DNA from 2 places in the Streptomyces sp. NPDC079020 genome. Region 1 is predicted to be linked to the other one. Evidence: predicted binding sites of a transcription regulator. Region 1 holds the regulator's gene; the other holds the start of a gene.
What was found. The regulator HspR, encoded in region 1, represses chaperone genes until heat shock. The targets are predictions, from matches to a motif close to TTGAGNNNNNNNNNCTCAA.
Positions count from the first base shown of each region.

Region 1 (7,765 bases):
CTTCGACGTGTCCCTCCTGGAGATCGGTGACGGCGTCGTCGAGGTGAAGGCCACCAACGGTGACAACCACCTCGGTGGTGACGACTGGGACCAGCGCGTCGTCGACTACCTGGTGAAGCAGTTCGCCAACGGTCACGGTGTGGACCTGTCCAAGGACAAGATGGCTCTCCAGCGTCTCCGCGAGGCCGCGGAGAAGGCGAAGATCGAGCTCTCGTCCTCGACCGAGACCACGATCAACCTGCCCTACATCACGGCGTCCGCCGAGGGCCCGCTGCACCTGGACGAGAAGCTCACGCGCGCCCAGTTCCAGCAGCTGACCGCCGACCTGCTGGACCGCTGCAAGACGCCGTTCCACAACGTCATCAAGGACGCGGGCATCGCGCTCTCCGAGATCGACCACGTCGTTCTCGTCGGTGGCTCGACCCGTATGCCGGCCGTCGCCGAGCTCGTCAAGGAGCTGACCGGTGGCCAGGAGGCCAACAAGGGTGTGAACCCGGACGAGGTCGTCGCCATCGGCGCCTCGCTCCAGGCCGGTGTCCTCAAGGGCGAGGTCAAGGACGTCCTGCTGCTCGACGTCACCCCGCTGTCCCTGGGTATCGAGACCAAGGGCGGCATCATGACGAAGCTCATCGAGCGCAACACGACCATCCCGACCAAGCGCTCCGAGATCTTCACGACGGCCGAGGACAACCAGCCGTCCGTGCAGATCCAGGTCTACCAGGGCGAGCGCGAGATCGCGGCGTACAACAAGAAGCTCGGAATGTTCGAGCTCACCGGTCTGCCGCCGGCCCCGCGCGGGGTGCCGCAGATCGAGGTCGCCTTCGACATCGACGCCAACGGCATCATGCACGTCGCTGCCAAGGACCTCGGCACCGGCAAGGAGCAGAAGATGACCGTCACCGGTGGCTCCTCGCTGCCGAAGGACGAGGTCAACCGGATGCGTGAAGAGGCCGAGCAGTACGCCGACGAGGACCACCGTCGTCGTGAGGCCGCCGAGTCCCGCAACCAGGGCGAGCAGCTCGTCTACCAGACGGAGAAGTTCCTCAAGGACAACGAGGACAAGGTCCCCGGCGATGTGAAGACGGAGGTGGAGACCGCGCTCGGCGAGCTGAAGGAGAAGCTCAAGGGCGAGGACACCGCCGAGATCCGTACCGCCACCGAGAAGGTCGCGGCCGTCTCCCAGAAGCTGGGCCAGGCGATGTACGCCAACGCCGAGGCCGGTGCGACGCCGGGCGCCGACGCGCCGGGCGACAGCGCCAAGGCCGATGACGATGTCGTCGACGCCGAGATCGTGGACGACGAGAAGGACACGAAGGGCGGTGCGGCGTGACCGAGGAGACCCCGGGCTTCGACGAGAAGCCCGACGTCCCCTCCGGCGCCACCTCCGACGACGCCGAGCCGAAGGCCGCCGCCTCCGAGGAGGAGGCGGCGGCCCCGGCCGGGGACGCTAACCAGACAGCAGGCCTGACGGCACAGCTGGACCAGGCCCGTTCGGCACTCGCCGAGCGCACGGCCGACCTCCAGCGGCTCCAGGCCGAGTACCAGAACTACCGCCGCCGCGTGGAGCGGGACCGGGTCACGGTCAAGGAGATCGCCTCGGCGAACCTCCTGTCCGAGCTGCTGCCCGTGCTCGACGACGTCGGCCGCGCACGGGAGCACGGTGAGCTGGTCGGCGGCTTCAAGTCGGTGGCCGAATCGCTGGAGACGACCGTCGCGAAGCTGGGCCTCCAGCAGTTCGGCAAGGAGGGCGAGCCCTTCGACCCGACGATCCACGAGGCCCTGATGCACAGCTATGCGCCGGACGTCACCGAGACGACCTGCGTGGCGATCCTTCAGCCGGGGTATCGCATCGGCGAGCGCACCATCCGCCCCGCGCGGGTGGCCGTCGCCGAGCCGCAGCCGGGCGCCACGCCCGCGGCGGCGAAGGAAGAGAAGGCAGATGACGAGGAGAGCGGTGGCACCGAGGAGGTCTGACATTCCGTCCGACCATCCCGGTGTGTACCGCCCGGCCCAGCGACCGGCCCACAGGCCGGTCGCTCGGCCGATCGTCCGGAAGGAGGGACGTCGATGAGCACGAAGGACTTCGTCGAGAAGGACTACTACAAGGTCCTCGGCGTCCCCAAGGACGCCACCGACGCCGAGATCAAGAAGGCGTACCGCAAACTCGCCCGCGAGTTCCACCCCGACGCCAACAAGGGTGACGCGAAGGCCGAGTCGCGCTTCAAGGAGATCTCCGAGGCGAACGACGTCCTCGGTGACGCCAAGAAGCGCAAGGAGTACGACGAGGCGCGCGCCCTCTTCGGCAACGGTGGCTTCCGGGCCGGTCCCGGTGGCGCGGGAGGCAACTTCAACTTCGACCTGGGCGACCTCTTCGGCGGTGCCCAGGGCGGCGGCCAGGGCGGCGGGGCCGGTGGATTCGGCGGCGGTGGCGGTCTGGGCGACGTCTTCGGCGGTCTGTTCAACCGGGGCGGCGCGGGGACGCGTGTGCAGCCGCGCCGCGGCCAGGACATCGAGTCCGAGGTGACGCTCAGCTTCACCGAGGCCGTCGACGGGGCCACGGTCCCGCTGCGGATGTCCAGCCAGGCGCCCTGCAAGGCGTGTTCGGGCACCGGCGACAAGAACGGCACCCCGAGGGTCTGCCCGACCTGTGTCGGCACCGGCCAGGTCTCGCGCGGGAGCGGCGGCGGCTTTTCGCTCACCGACCCCTGTGTGGACTGCAAGGGCCGGGGCCTCATCGCCCAGGACCCCTGCGACGTCTGCAAGGGCAGCGGACGGGCGAAGTCGGCCCGCACCATGCAGGTCAGGATTCCCGCGGGCGTCCTCGACGGCCAGCGGATCCGGCTGCGCGGCAAGGGCGGCGCGGGAGAGCGCGGCGGCCCGGCCGGCGACCTCTATGTCGTCGTCCATGTCGACGCCCACCCGGTCTTCGGCCGCAAGGGGGACAACCTCACCATCACCGTGCCCGTCACCTTCCCGGAGGCGGCGCTCGGCGGCGAAGTGAAGGTGCCCACGCTCGGCGGGCCCGCGGTCACCCTGAAGCTTCCGGCAGGCACTCCCAACGGACGTACGATGCGCGCCCGCGGCAAGGGCGCCGTACGCAAGGACGGCACCCGCGGCGACCTGCTGGTCACCGTCGAGGTGGACGTGCCCAAGGACCTCGCGCCAGAGGCCGGGGACGCGCTGGAGACCTACCGGAAGGCGACCGCGGACAAGGACCCGCGGGCGGAGCTGTTCCAGGCTGCGAAGGGAGCTTGAGATGGACGGCCGGCGACGTAACCCGTACCAGCTGACCGATGAATCACCGGTGTATGTGATCTCGATCGCGGCGCAGCTCTCGGGTCTGCACCCGCAGACCCTGCGTCAGTACGACCGTCTCGGCCTCGTCTCCCCGGACCGTACGGCCGGGCGCGGCAGGCGCTATTCGGCCCGTGACATCGAGCTGCTGCGCACCGTGCAGCAGCTGTCGCAGGACGAGGGCATCAACCTGGCGGGCATCAAGCGCATCATCGAGCTGGAGAACCAGGTCGCCGCGCTCCAGCAGCGCGTCGCCGAGCTCTCGGCGGCGGTGGACGGCGCGGCGGTGGCCATGCAGCAGCGCGAGGCGCAGGTGCATGCCTCGTACCGCCGTGATCTGGTCCCGTACCAGGATGTGCAGCACACCAGCGCGCTGGTCGTCTGGCGGCCGAAGAAGCCGAAGGACTGAGGCGGGCGGCGGACGCGTGTACGGCGTCCGGGTCCGCTCCGCAGGGCCCGTCGTCCGGAAGTTCGTTCCGGGGGCGGGCCCTGTCGCGTCCGGGGCGGTCAGGAGTCCTGGTCGAGGATTCCGGACCGGGCGATCAGATAGCCGAGCTGGGCCCGGCTGCTGCTGCCCAGCGCGGTGGAGAGCTTGGCGACGTGCGCCCGGCAGGTGCGGACGTTCATGCCCAGCCGCCGGGCTATGGAGTCGTCCACATGGCCCTCGACGAGAAGCTGGGCGATGGAGCGCTGGACGCCGCTGATTCCCTTGGGCGTCGGCTCGTACTTGACTTCCTCCCGCAGCGGCGCGGCCTGGCTCCACAGCTGCTCGAAGACCTTGACGAGGTACTGCACGAGCCCGGGGTGGCGCAGTTCGAGCGCCACACGGCGGTCGTCCGTGGCGGGAATGAACGCCACGGTGTGATCGAAGATCATCAGACGCTCGATCAGCTCTTCGAGGGTGCGGATCTCGACCTTGCCCGCCGTCATGCGGTCCGCGTACGTCAGGGTTCCGTGGCTGTGCCGGATGGTGTGCTGGTAGAGCGAGCGCATGCCGACCCCGCGCTCGGCGAGCATGTTGCCGCGCTCCACGGCGATGTTGAGGGTGCCCTCGCTGCGCCCGCCGCCGGGCTGGATGGTCAGCACCTCGGACCGGCATTCGGCCATGGCCAGCTCGATGGAGGCGTTGATCCGGTCCTTGCCCTCGAGCACGGTGATCGCGTGCGTGGTGGGGGTCTGGGCACTGATCGCCATGAACGGTTCGAAGGTGTCGGCGAGCTCGACCGAGAGCTGTCTTCGGGCCTGGATCTCCCGCTCGATCGGGTAGAGCCGTTGCGTCAGCGCGGCGGACGGAGGTACCGGCCGGAGCCAGGCGTCATCGGCCGGATCCGGGTGAAGCAGGGCGAATTCGAGCAGACAGGGAGCGGACCCCACCTCGGATCGGGCTATCTTGCCCACGCTCAGGGCGCTGGCGTAGAGCCGCGCCCCCTCCTCGCACAGGGCGGTGACAGAGTGGGGATGTGTCGCGTTTGTACTGTTTGTTATCAATTCTCCACCCCCCAGGAACATGAAACTACAGGAACATGATGCATCGATCCTGTGGCATTGACGTGCCTGAATGAGCCATCGTCTTGTCATGCGGGGGAGAGGAAACCTTGGAAGTGAGGACGAAGCCGACTATGGGTAGCAAAATGCTTCGCTCGGCGCTTGCCGCGGCCTTCTCCGCCGGGCTGGCGCTCGGAGCGATCGGTATCCACGACCTGGTCTGGGACAGTGCGCCCACCGGAGCGACCGGCACGCAGGTCCGGGCCGTTCCCCCGCCGGACCTGGTGTGGGACGTCGCGCCGGTCGGAACGCAGGCGGCGCGGACTCTGGCAGCGCCTCCGCCGGACCTGGTGTGGGACACCGCGCCGGCCGGAGTGAAGGCGTCCGACCTGGTGTGGGACATCGCACCGCGAGCGACGGCAGAGGCATGAGCATCCCCCCGGATGACCGCACCTTCCGGCGGGAGATGGCCACGGCCTACCGCTCAGGGTGGCATTTCATCGATCTGCTCACGGCACTCCCCCGCCGTGGCGATTCGTTGATGGTCACCCTGTTCGGAGAGCCGATCGTCGTCGTGCTGGAGGAGGACGAGGGCGTACGCGCCTACCGGTGCCTCCGTCGCCCCCGCGGCGCTCCACAGCCGGTCCGCTGCGCCGTGCGCTACGGCATGATTTTCGTCAATCTCGACCAGCGGGACCATGAGCTGTTCGAACCAGAAACCATCTCCGCCACCCCCCGCAGTGCCTGAGCGATTCCCCCGTCGTTCCTTGTCGCTCAGGTACTTCCCCCACACAGCGGCGCCACCGTGACCTGAACGCGGTGGCGCCGTTGTGCTGTCCCGCCGCGGCCGGGCTGATCACGCCCTGCCGAGCGCCCGGTCCACGGCGATCTCGATGACGACCCGGTCCGCGCTGGGCCTGGGCGTGCGCCCGTAGCGTTCCGTGTAGCGGCGTACGGCGTCGTCCACGACGTCCGACTCCGGGCGGATCACCGCGCGACCCTCCAGCGTCGCCCAGCGCGCCCGGTGCATCTGGCAGGCCGCGACCCGTGCCCCGTCCGGGCCCGCCGCCATGATGTGGGCGACCTTGCGGCTGTTCTTGTTGGTGATCACGCGGGCGATCCGGGCCTCGGCGTCGTACGTCACGCCGACCGGCACCACGTGCGGTGTGCCGTCCGGGCGCAGCGTGGTCAGGGTGCAGAGGTGGTACTCGCGCCAGAAGGCCAGGTACGCGGGGCTGAGGTCTCGTAGGTCGGGCATGTCCGAAAGCGTAGACATTCCGCCGGTGCGGCGACGTCCCGGTGCGCGGGCGCACGCGGCGCGGGCCGTTGCGCGCAGCGCGGGGCGTACGCGCGGCGTGGTGTGCGGTGGCGGGTGCCGGTGGTGAGGGGTTCACTCGGATCAGTGCCGTGAGCCGCCGTGCGCGGCGGAGCCGGGGCCGCGGGGTGCGGGGCGCGTTCAGGCTTGAGCGGAATACACTCAACTTTGTGTACGTTGATTCAGTCAATGGAGCGGGCGGTGCCCGTACGGCTGCCGGGCCACCGGCCGCCATCGTCGCTGTCCGGCCGACGACCGCCGGACCCGGGGCCGGACCCGGGTCGAGCACCACCGCAAGGAGGAGGGAGCGCACGTGGACGCCGAGCTGACCAACAAGAGCCGGGACGCCATCAACGCGGCCACCAGCAGGGCCGTCAAGGACGGGCACCCCGATCTGACCCCCGGGCATCTGCTGCTCGCTCTGCTGGAGGGCCAGGACAACGAGAACATCACCGACCTGCTGGCCGCCGTCGACGCCGACCAGGCGGCCGTGCGCGGCGCGGCCGAGAAGCTCCTGGGCGCCCAGCCCAGCGTCACCGGCTCCACCGTCGCGCCGCCGCAGCCCAACCGGGAACTGCTCGCGGTCATCGCGGACGCCGCCCAGCAGGCCAAGGAGCTCGGCGACGAGTACCTGTCCACCGAGCATCTGCTGATCGGTGTCGCGGCCAAGGGTGGCCGGGCCGGTGAGATCCTCGGGGAGCAGGGGGCCAGTGCGAAGAGGCTGCTGGACGCGTTCGAGAAGAGCAGGGGAGGGCGTCGGGTGACCACACCGGACCCGGAGGGTCAGTACAAGGCCCTGGAGAAGTTCGGCACCGACTTCACGGCGGCCGCACGCGAGGGCAAGCTCGACCCGGTGATCGGGCGGGACCAGGAGATCCGCCGTGTGGTCCAGGTCCTGTCCCGCCGCACGAAGAACAACCCGGTGCTCATCGGTGAGCCCGGCGTCGGCAAGACGGCCGTCGTCGAGGGTCTCGCCCAGCGCATCGTCAAGGGCGACGTACCCGAGAGCCTGAAGAACAAGCGCCTCGTCTCCCTGGACCTGGGGGCCATGGTCGCGGGCGCGAAGTACCGGGGCGAGTTCGAGGAGCGGCTCAAGACCGTCCTCTCCGAGATCAAGGAGAGCGACGGCCAGATCATCACGTTCATCGACGAGCTGCACACCGTCGTGGGCGCCGGCGCGGGCGGCGACTCCGCCATGGACGCGGGCAACATGCTCAAGCCGATGCTGGCCCGCGGCGAGCTGCGGATGGTCGGCGCCACCACGCTGGACGAGTACCGCGAGCGCATCGAGAAGGACCCGGCCCTGGAGCGCCGCTTCCAGCAGGTCCTGGTCGCCGAGCCGTCCGTCGAGGACACCATCGCGATCCTGCGCGGGCTCAAGGGCCGCTACGAGGCCCACCACAAGGTCCAGATCGCGGACTCCGCGCTGGTCGCGGCGGCCACGCTCTCCGACCGCTACATCACCTCCCGCTTCCTCCCCGACAAGGCCATCGACCTGGTCGACGAGGCGGCGTCCCGGCTGCGGATGGAGATCGACTCCTCGCCCGTGGAGATCGACGAGCTCCAGCGCGCCGTCGACCGGCTGCGCATGGAGGAGCTGGCTCTCAAGAACGAGACCGACGCCGCCTCCAAGCAGCGCCTGGAGAAGCTCCGCCGCGACCTCGCCGACAA
Region 1 covers NZ_JBITUB010000023.1:19,578-27,342, forward strand. Annotated here, with positions in the region: gene dnaK (molecular chaperone DnaK) at 1-1,330, shown strand, start outside; gene grpE (nucleotide exchange factor GrpE) at 1,327-1,974, shown strand; gene dnaJ (molecular chaperone DnaJ) at 2,068-3,255, shown strand; gene ACIGJO_RS32365 (heat shock protein transcriptional repressor HspR) at 3,257-3,703, shown strand; gene ACIGJO_RS32370 (helix-turn-helix transcriptional regulator) at 3,802-4,803, opposite strand; gene ACIGJO_RS32375 (hypothetical protein) at 4,914-5,210, shown strand; gene ACIGJO_RS32380 ((2Fe-2S)-binding protein) at 5,207-5,527, shown strand; gene ACIGJO_RS32385 (pyridoxamine 5'-phosphate oxidase family protein) at 5,636-6,037, opposite strand; gene clpB (ATP-dependent chaperone ClpB) at 6,408-7,765, shown strand, end outside.

Region 2 (7,765 bases), on a different contig from region 1:
TCACGTGCGTACACCTCAGGCCACGGTGGTCCTCGCCCGCTGGGACGAACACCGGGTCGAATACCTGGTGCTGTCCGACTCCGCCCTCCTCCTGGAGGCACCGGACGGAACGGTCCGGCCGGTGCTCGACGACCGTCTCGACCGGCTGCCGCCCGGCGCGCTGGCCTCCGAGGCGATCGTTGACACGCAGTTCCGCAACCAGGAGGGCGGGTTCTTCACCGCCGCCGCCGACCCCGGGGCGGCGTCACGCGCGGTGACCGGTGAGACCCCGCGCACGGAGGTGCGGGCGCTGGCCGCGCTGACGGACGGGGCCGGCCGCTGGACGGAGATGTTCCACGAGGGCGACTGGACGGCCGCTCTGGGGCTGCTGCGCAAGGCGGGGCCCCAGGGGCTGGTCGACCGGGTCCGGGAGCTGGAGAACGCGGACACGGACCGTGCGTATCTGCGGCGGAGCAAGACGCACGACGACGCCACGGCGGTGTACGCGGAGTTCTGAGCCGCATCCCGGCCGAGCCCCGTCGCGCGCCCCCGGGCGGCGTACGCCCCGGGTCCCGCTCAGTCCTCGGCGCGGGCGTTCAAGTGGTGCAGCAGCCGGGCCAGTTCCGCGACCTCCGCCCGGTCCCAGTCGGCGAGCTTGCGCACGTAACGGCCGCGACGGGCGTCCCGGACGCTGCGGAACCGGGCCAGCCCCTCGTCGGTGAGGTGGACCAGCCAGGCCCGGCCGTCCGCCGGATCGGGTTCGCGCGCCACCAGTCCGAGGCCTTCCAGGGCGCGCAGTTGACGGCTCATCGTCGCCTTGCCGACACCGAAGTAGGCCGCGAGATCGGTGGCCCGCTGCCGCCCCGCCGACTCCAGACGTACGAGCAGGCCATAGGCAGCCGCCTCCAGATCGGGGTGCACCTCACGGGCCATTTCGCCCGAATTGGCGCGCGCCCGGCGCAGGAAGACAGCCAACTCACGCTCCAGCGCGAGGAATTCGTGGTCCACACCACTTCCGGCGGTTGCGCCGGGTTCACGCCCTCGTTCGCTCCCGTGCACGTCAGCACCCCTCATACGCTTTCCCGCCGCTGAAAGTTTCTTTCGCCACCGGTCATCGCCGCAGCTCGGTCAGTATTTCGCAGGCGTAGACCAACGGCGGCGCGCAGGCCCCCTTCCGCCACGCCGGTCTACGTGCGTAGCGTCATCACTGTCAAAGATGGCATGGACACACCATGGCAGCCCGACAGGGGCGCTCCCCCAACCGCCCCCGGCAGCAATTCCCCCAGCTCCCCCCACTCAGGCCTCGGAGGCAACCCAGAATGCCTGTCCTCAGATTCGGATCGTCCCGCCGCTCGCGCACAGCCGCCGCGGGAACCCTTCTCGCAGCCCTCTCCCTCCTCATCACCCTGCCCGGTACGGCGACCGCGGGCGACACCCCCGCCCGGGGTACGGCCCGGATGGGCCAGGGCGTCATCGAGCACGACGGCCAGGGCGGACTGCCGCGCGACTCGCGCGCCGTGCAGACCGAGGGCGTGGACGTCAGCGGCCACCAGAACGCCGTCAACTGGGCGACGCTGTGGAACAGCGGCGTGCGATGGGCCTACGTCAAGGCCACCGAGGGCACGTACTACAAGAACGAGGACTTCGCCCAGCAGTACAACGGCTCGTACAACGTCGGCATGATCCGGGGTTCGTACCACTTCGCCACCCCGAACACGACCAGCGGCGCCGCCCAGGCGAACTACTTCGTGGACAACGGGGGCGGCTGGTCCCGGGACGGCAAGACGCTGCCGGGAGCACTGGACATCGAGTGGAACCCGTACGGGGCCCAGTGCTACGGCCTGTCCCAGGCGGGCATGGTCGCCTGGATACGCGACTTCGTGAACACCTACCGGGCGCGCACCGGACGGGACCCGGTGATCTACACCGCGACCAGCTGGTGGAAGGACTGCACGGGCAACAACGCGAGCTTCGGCGCCACCAACCCGCTCTGGGTGGCCCGGTACAACTCGACCGTCGGCGAACTCCCGGCCGGCTGGGGCTTCTACACGATGTGGCAGTACACCTCGTCCGGTCCGACGGTCGGTGACCACAACCGCTTCAACGGCGCTCTGGACCGCGTACAGGCGCTGGCCAACGGCTGATCCCCGGTCGCGCACCCCGCGACTCCGCACGACCGCGCCCCGGTGACGAGCAGGCGTCGCCGGGGCGTCGCGCCGCGCCCCGCCCCCACTATGAATCACGCGTATACGCGCTGTGTATAGTCCTCGCCGTGCCGCACGAGTGTGCGGAAGCCATCCACGGAGGAGTGACCTGCCTTGCCCAGGAAGACGAAGTCGTTCGGTATGGGGTTGGCCGCCTCCCTTGTGACCGCGCTCACCCTCACACTGAGCGGCTGCTCCATGGAGACGACGGCTCCGGGCTCGGCACGTCAGGACGCCGCCTCCGACGCCAAGGGCTCCTTCGGCCCGGTGGACTGCCGCAAGGCCAAGTGCATAGCGCTCACCTTCGACGCGGGCCCGGCGAAGGACACCCCGCGCCTCCTGGACATCCTCAAGGAGAAGAAGGTCCACGCCACCTTCTTCCTGCTGGGCAAGAACCACGTGCTCAAGCACCCCGACACCGTGCAGCGCATCCAGGACGAGGGCCACGAGGTGGCCAACCACACCTGGTCGCACGAGATCCTCACGGACAAGAAGCCCGACGAGATACGGGCCGAGCTGAAGAAGACCCAGGACGCCATCGCGAAGATCACCGGGAAGAAGCCCCGGCTGATGCGTCCGCCGCAGGGCCGCACCGACGACACGGTCTCCGACATCAGCAGGGACCTGGGGCTCTCGCAGATCCTGTGGAGCGCCACCGCCAAGGACTACTCGACGAACGACTCCGCGCTGATCAAGAAGCGGATACTCGACCAGGCGGGCAAGGACGGCATCATCCTGCTCCACGACATCTACAAGGGCACGGTGCCCGCGGTGCCGGGGATCATCGACGCGCTCCAGAAGAAGGGCTACACCTTCGTGACGGTCCCCGAGCTGATGGCACCCGCCACGCCGGTGCCGGGCACCATCTACCGCCCCTGACCGGACCGGCGCCGCTGACCGGACCGGCACCCCCGCCCCGGCCGCTCTCCGCCGCCCTCCGCCGCTCCCGGACGCGGAACGGCCCGCCCCCCGTTGACTCGGGTGGGCGGGCCGTCCGTACCGGCCGCGCACCTGGTGCCACGCCCGTCACGCCGTGGCAGTCAGGCCGCGGCCGGGATCCTCTCCCGCACCCCGGCCGAGGCCGGGACGAGGGCGATCTCCAGCACCTGGCGGACATCGGTGACCGGGTGGACGTCCAGCGTGTCGAGGACCTCGGCCGGGACGTCGTCCAGGTCGGCCTCGTTCCGCTTGGGGATCACCACGGTGGTGATCCCCGCGCGGTGGGCCGCCAGCAGCTTCTGCTTCAGTCCGCCGATCGGCAGCACCCGGCCGGTCAGCGACACCTCGCCGGTCATCGCCACATCCGTACGGACCAGCCGCCCCGAGAGCAGGGAGGCCAGCGCCGTCGTCATGGTGATGCCGGCGCTGGGCCCGTCCTTGGGGACGGCGCCCGCCGGGAAGTGGATGTGCGCGCCGCGGTCCTTGAGGTCCGCGACCGGCAGTTCCAGCTCCGCGCCGTGCGACCGCAGGAAGCTCAGCGCGATCTGCGCCGACTCCTTCATCACGTCGCCGAGCTGGCCGGTGAGGGTCAGTCCGGACGCCCCGGTCTCCGGGTCGGCCAGCGACGCCTCCACGAACAGCACGTCCCCGCCGGCTCCGGTGACCGCGAGTCCGGTGGCCACGCCCGGCACCGCCGTACGGCGCTCGGCCGGGTCCTGGGCGGACTCGGGAACGTGGTGCGGCCGTCCGATCAGACCGCGCAGATCCTCCTCGGACACCGTGAACGGCAGCTCCCGGTCGCCCAGTTCGTGCTGGGCCGCCACCTTGCGGAGCAGCCGGGCGATGGCCCGCTCCAGGTTCCGTACGCCCGCCTCCCGGGTGTACTCCCCCGCCAGCCTGCGCAGCGCGGACTCGTCGAGGCCGACCTCGTCCTTCTCCAGACCGGCCCGCTCCAGCTGGCGCGGGAGCAGGTGGTCGCGGGCGATGACGACCTTCTCGTCCTCGGTGTAGCCGTCGAGCCGGACCAGCTCCATACGGTCCAGCAGTGCCTCCGGGATGGCCTCCAGCACATTGGCCGTCGCCAGGAACACCACATCGCTGAGGTCGAGTTCGACCTCCAGGTAGTGGTCACGGAACGTGTGGTTCTGGGCCGGGTCCAGGACTTCGAGCAGAGCTGCGGCCGGGTCGCCCCGGAAGTCGGAGCCGACCTTGTCGATCTCGTCGAGCAGGACGACCGGATTCATCGAACCGGCCTCCTTGACGGCCCGCACGATACGTCCGGGGAGCGCGCCCACGTACGTACGCCGGTGGCCCCTGATCTCCGCCTCGTCCCGGACACCGCCGAGCGCGACCCGGACGAACTTGCGGCCCATCGCGTGCGCGACGGACTCGCCGAGCGAGGTCTTGCCGACCCCGGGCGGGCCGACGAGCGCCAGCACCGCACCGCCGCGCCGCCCCCCGACGACCCCGAGGCCGCGGTCGGCACGCCGCTTGCGCACGGCGAGGTACTCCGTGATCCGTTCCTTCACGTCCGCCAGACCGGCGTGCTCGGCGTCCAGGATCTCCCGCGCGCCGCGGATGTCGTAGGCGTCCTCGGTGCGCTCGGTCCAGGGCAGTTCGAGAACGGTGTCCAGCCACGTCCTGATCCAGGAACCCTCCGGGCTCTGGTCGGAGGAGCGCTCCAGCTTCTCGACCTCCTTGAGCGCGGCCTCACGGACATGCCCGGGAAGATCGGCGGCCTCGACACGGGCCCGGTAGTCGTCGGACTCGTCCTCCGGGTCGCCGTTGAGCTCGGAGAGCTCCTTGCGCACGGCGTCGAGCTGGCGCCTCAGCAGGAACTCGCGCTGCTGCTTGTCGACGCCCTCCTGGACGTCCTTGGCGATCGACTCGGCGACGTCCTGTTCGGCGAGGTGTTCGCCGAGCCACTGGATGGCGAGCTTCAGCCGGGCGACCGCGTCCGCGGTCTCCAGCAGCCGCACCTTCTGGGCGGTGGTCAGGAAGGGTGAGTAGCCGGAGTTGTCGGCCAGCGCGGAGATGTCCTCGATCTGCTGGACCCGGTCCACGACCTGCCAGGCGCCGCGCTTCTTCAGCCAGCTGGTGGCGAGCGCCTTGTACTCCTTGACCAGCTCCGCGGCGGCACCGGGCAGCGGGTCGGGGACGACCACGTCGATCCTGGTCCCCTCCACCCACAGCGCCCCGCCGGGCCCACTGGTCCCGGCGCCGATCCGCACCCGGTCGCGGGCCCGGATGAGCGCGCCCGGGTCACCGTCCGAGAGGCGTCCGACCTGCTCGACAGTACCGAGGACACCTGTCCCCGTGTACGTCCCGTCGATCCGTGGCACCAGCAGCACCTCGGGCTTGCCGTCACCGGCACGCGCGGCGGCCTGCGCGGCCTCGACGGCGGCCCGTACCTCCGTGTCCGACAGATCCAGCGGCACCACCATTCCGGGCAGTACGACTTCGTCGTCGAGCGGCAGCACGGGCAGGTCGATCGTTGTGAACGCCTTGGACTCCGTAGTCATGATCTCCCCTTCGGCAGGCAAGTTGAGCTATGTCGACTCAATGCTCCTGAGCGTCTGATTGTTCCCCGCCCCGTGTTCGCCCTGAGCGATCACCCACCGGCCCGGCCGCCGCGCCCCCCGCTCCGCGCCTCCGTACCGGGTGCAACACCGGCAGCCGCTCCCGCCTTCCGTGAACCGGATACGGTCCGGCCTCCGATAGGGGAGGTGTGAGGCTGTTGCGCCCTGCGGGGGAGGACCCGGACCACCGGGACTACGTGAACGACGACACCGACGACACCGAGCTGCTGCGCGCGGTCGCCAGGGGGGACACGGCGGCCCTGGGCACGCTCTACGACCGGCACGCGGGCTGGCTGCACGCCCGGCTCAGCCGCCGGTGCGCGGACGCCGAGACCGTGAGGGAGGTCCTCCAGGACACCTTCGTGACGGTCTGGCGCTCCGCCGGTACGCACCGGGGAGCGCGGGTCGGCGGCTGGCTGTGGGTGATCGCCGCCCGTCGGCTGGTCGACGCCCGGCGGGCCGGGGCCCGGCCGGAGCCGCCCGTCGGCACGGGCCGGGACGCCGCCGCACCCTCCGCGGAGGACCGGGTGCTGGCCGGTCTGGAGTACGGGGACGTGGGCACCGCGCTCGGCCGGATCTCGCCCGAGCTGCGGGAGGTGCTGCGCGCGACGGTCATCGACGGCATGACGACCCGGGAGGCGGCGCAGCTGCTCGGCGTCCCGGAAGGCACGGTCAAGACCCGCGCGATGCGGGCGCGACGCGAACTGCGCGCCGCCCTGGAACGGCTGACACCGGACGGCGAACCGCTGGGAGGAACGGCATGAGGCTCGGAATGACACCCGGGACGGCCGCGGGCGAGGCCTGGCACGTGGGCCGGGATCTGGCGGCGCGGTACGCGGACGGCACCGCGGCGGAGCCGGACGCCTGGTCACTGGAGATGCACGTCGAGGCCTGCGGAGCCTGCGCGGCCCGCGTGTCCGCGGCGGTCCGGGCCGGAGGGGCGACAACGGGGACGGCGGGGGCGGCGGCAGGGGCAGCGGAGACGCCGGGGCCCGCGGCGGGAGCCGTGCTGGCGGACGTCCGGGCGGCCGTACTGGCGACGGTACTGGCCGAGGCACGGGCGGGAACGGTCCGGGCGGAATCCGGAGCGGGACTGCTCACCGAACCCGGATCGCGGGTGGTTGTCAGGCCCGGAACGGATGTGGCCGCCGAGCCCGGAACCGGACCCGGAACCGGGGTGGCCCGAAGGCCCGCCGCCACTCGCCTCGCCCGGGTCCTCTGGGCCGCCGGGCCCGCCCTGCGCGGCCCGTGGCCGCTCGCGCTGGTGCTGGTGGCCGTGGGGGCGGTCGTCCTGGCGTACGGGGCGGGGCTGGGACCGGCCGCGCGCCCCCTGCTGCTCGTGACCGCGCCGGTCCTGCCGCTCGCCGGGGTCGTCGTCTCGTACGGGCGGCATGCCGACCCCCTGCACGAGATCGCCGCGTCGACCCCGTCCGGCGGGCTGTGGCTGCTGCTCACCAGGACCGCCGCCGTGCTCGGGCTGAGCATTCCGGCGCTGACCTGCGCCGGGGCGCTGCTGCCCGCGTCGGCTGGCGGACCCGGTGCCGCGGCGTGGCTGCTGCCGGGGCTGGCGCTGACCCTCGCGGCGCTCGCCCTCGGCTCGTACGTCGGCTGCCGTGCGGGCGCCTCGGCCGTCGCCGTGGGCTGGGCCGCCGCGGTCGTGCTGCCGTCCGTCGGTTCCGCGTCGGGAGCCGGGGCGGACGCGCTGGTCGCCGGGGCCGGCCCGTACTTCGCCGGGCCGGGTGTCCAGGGCTGCTGGGCGGCGGCGGCCCTGATGTGTGCGGCGCTCCTCGCCGTACGCCGTAGATCCTTCGACCATCTGGAGACGTTGTGAGCGCAAAGGTCACCGGACTGACCGTCCGGCACCGCAGAAAAACCGCACTGGACGCGGTCGACCTGGACTTCGCGCCGGGTGTGCACGGCCTGCTCGGCCCGAACGGCGCGGGGAAGACCTCGCTGATCCGGGTGCTGGCGACCGTGGCGGCACCGGCGGCCGGGCGCGTGGAACTGCTCGGCAGCGAGGTCGGCGCCGCGTCGGACCACCGGGCCCGCGCGGCGGTCCGGCGC
Region 2 covers NZ_JBITUB010000002.1:334,084-341,848, forward strand. Annotated here, with positions in the region: gene ACIGJO_RS05380 (protein phosphatase 2C domain-containing protein) at 1-496, shown strand, start outside; gene ACIGJO_RS05385 (MarR family winged helix-turn-helix transcriptional regulator) at 556-1,053, opposite strand; gene ACIGJO_RS05390 (lysozyme) at 1,299-2,123, shown strand; gene ACIGJO_RS05395 (polysaccharide deacetylase family protein) at 2,325-3,062, shown strand; gene lon (endopeptidase La) at 3,224-5,644, opposite strand; gene ACIGJO_RS05405 (RNA polymerase sigma factor) at 5,851-6,465, shown strand; gene ACIGJO_RS05410 (zf-HC2 domain-containing protein) at 6,462-7,532, shown strand; gene ACIGJO_RS05415 (ATP-binding cassette domain-containing protein) at 7,529-7,765, shown strand, end outside.
Region 2: lon (endopeptidase La) is a predicted target of HspR. The motif match lies at 5,667-5,685, and genes of this name have one in related genera.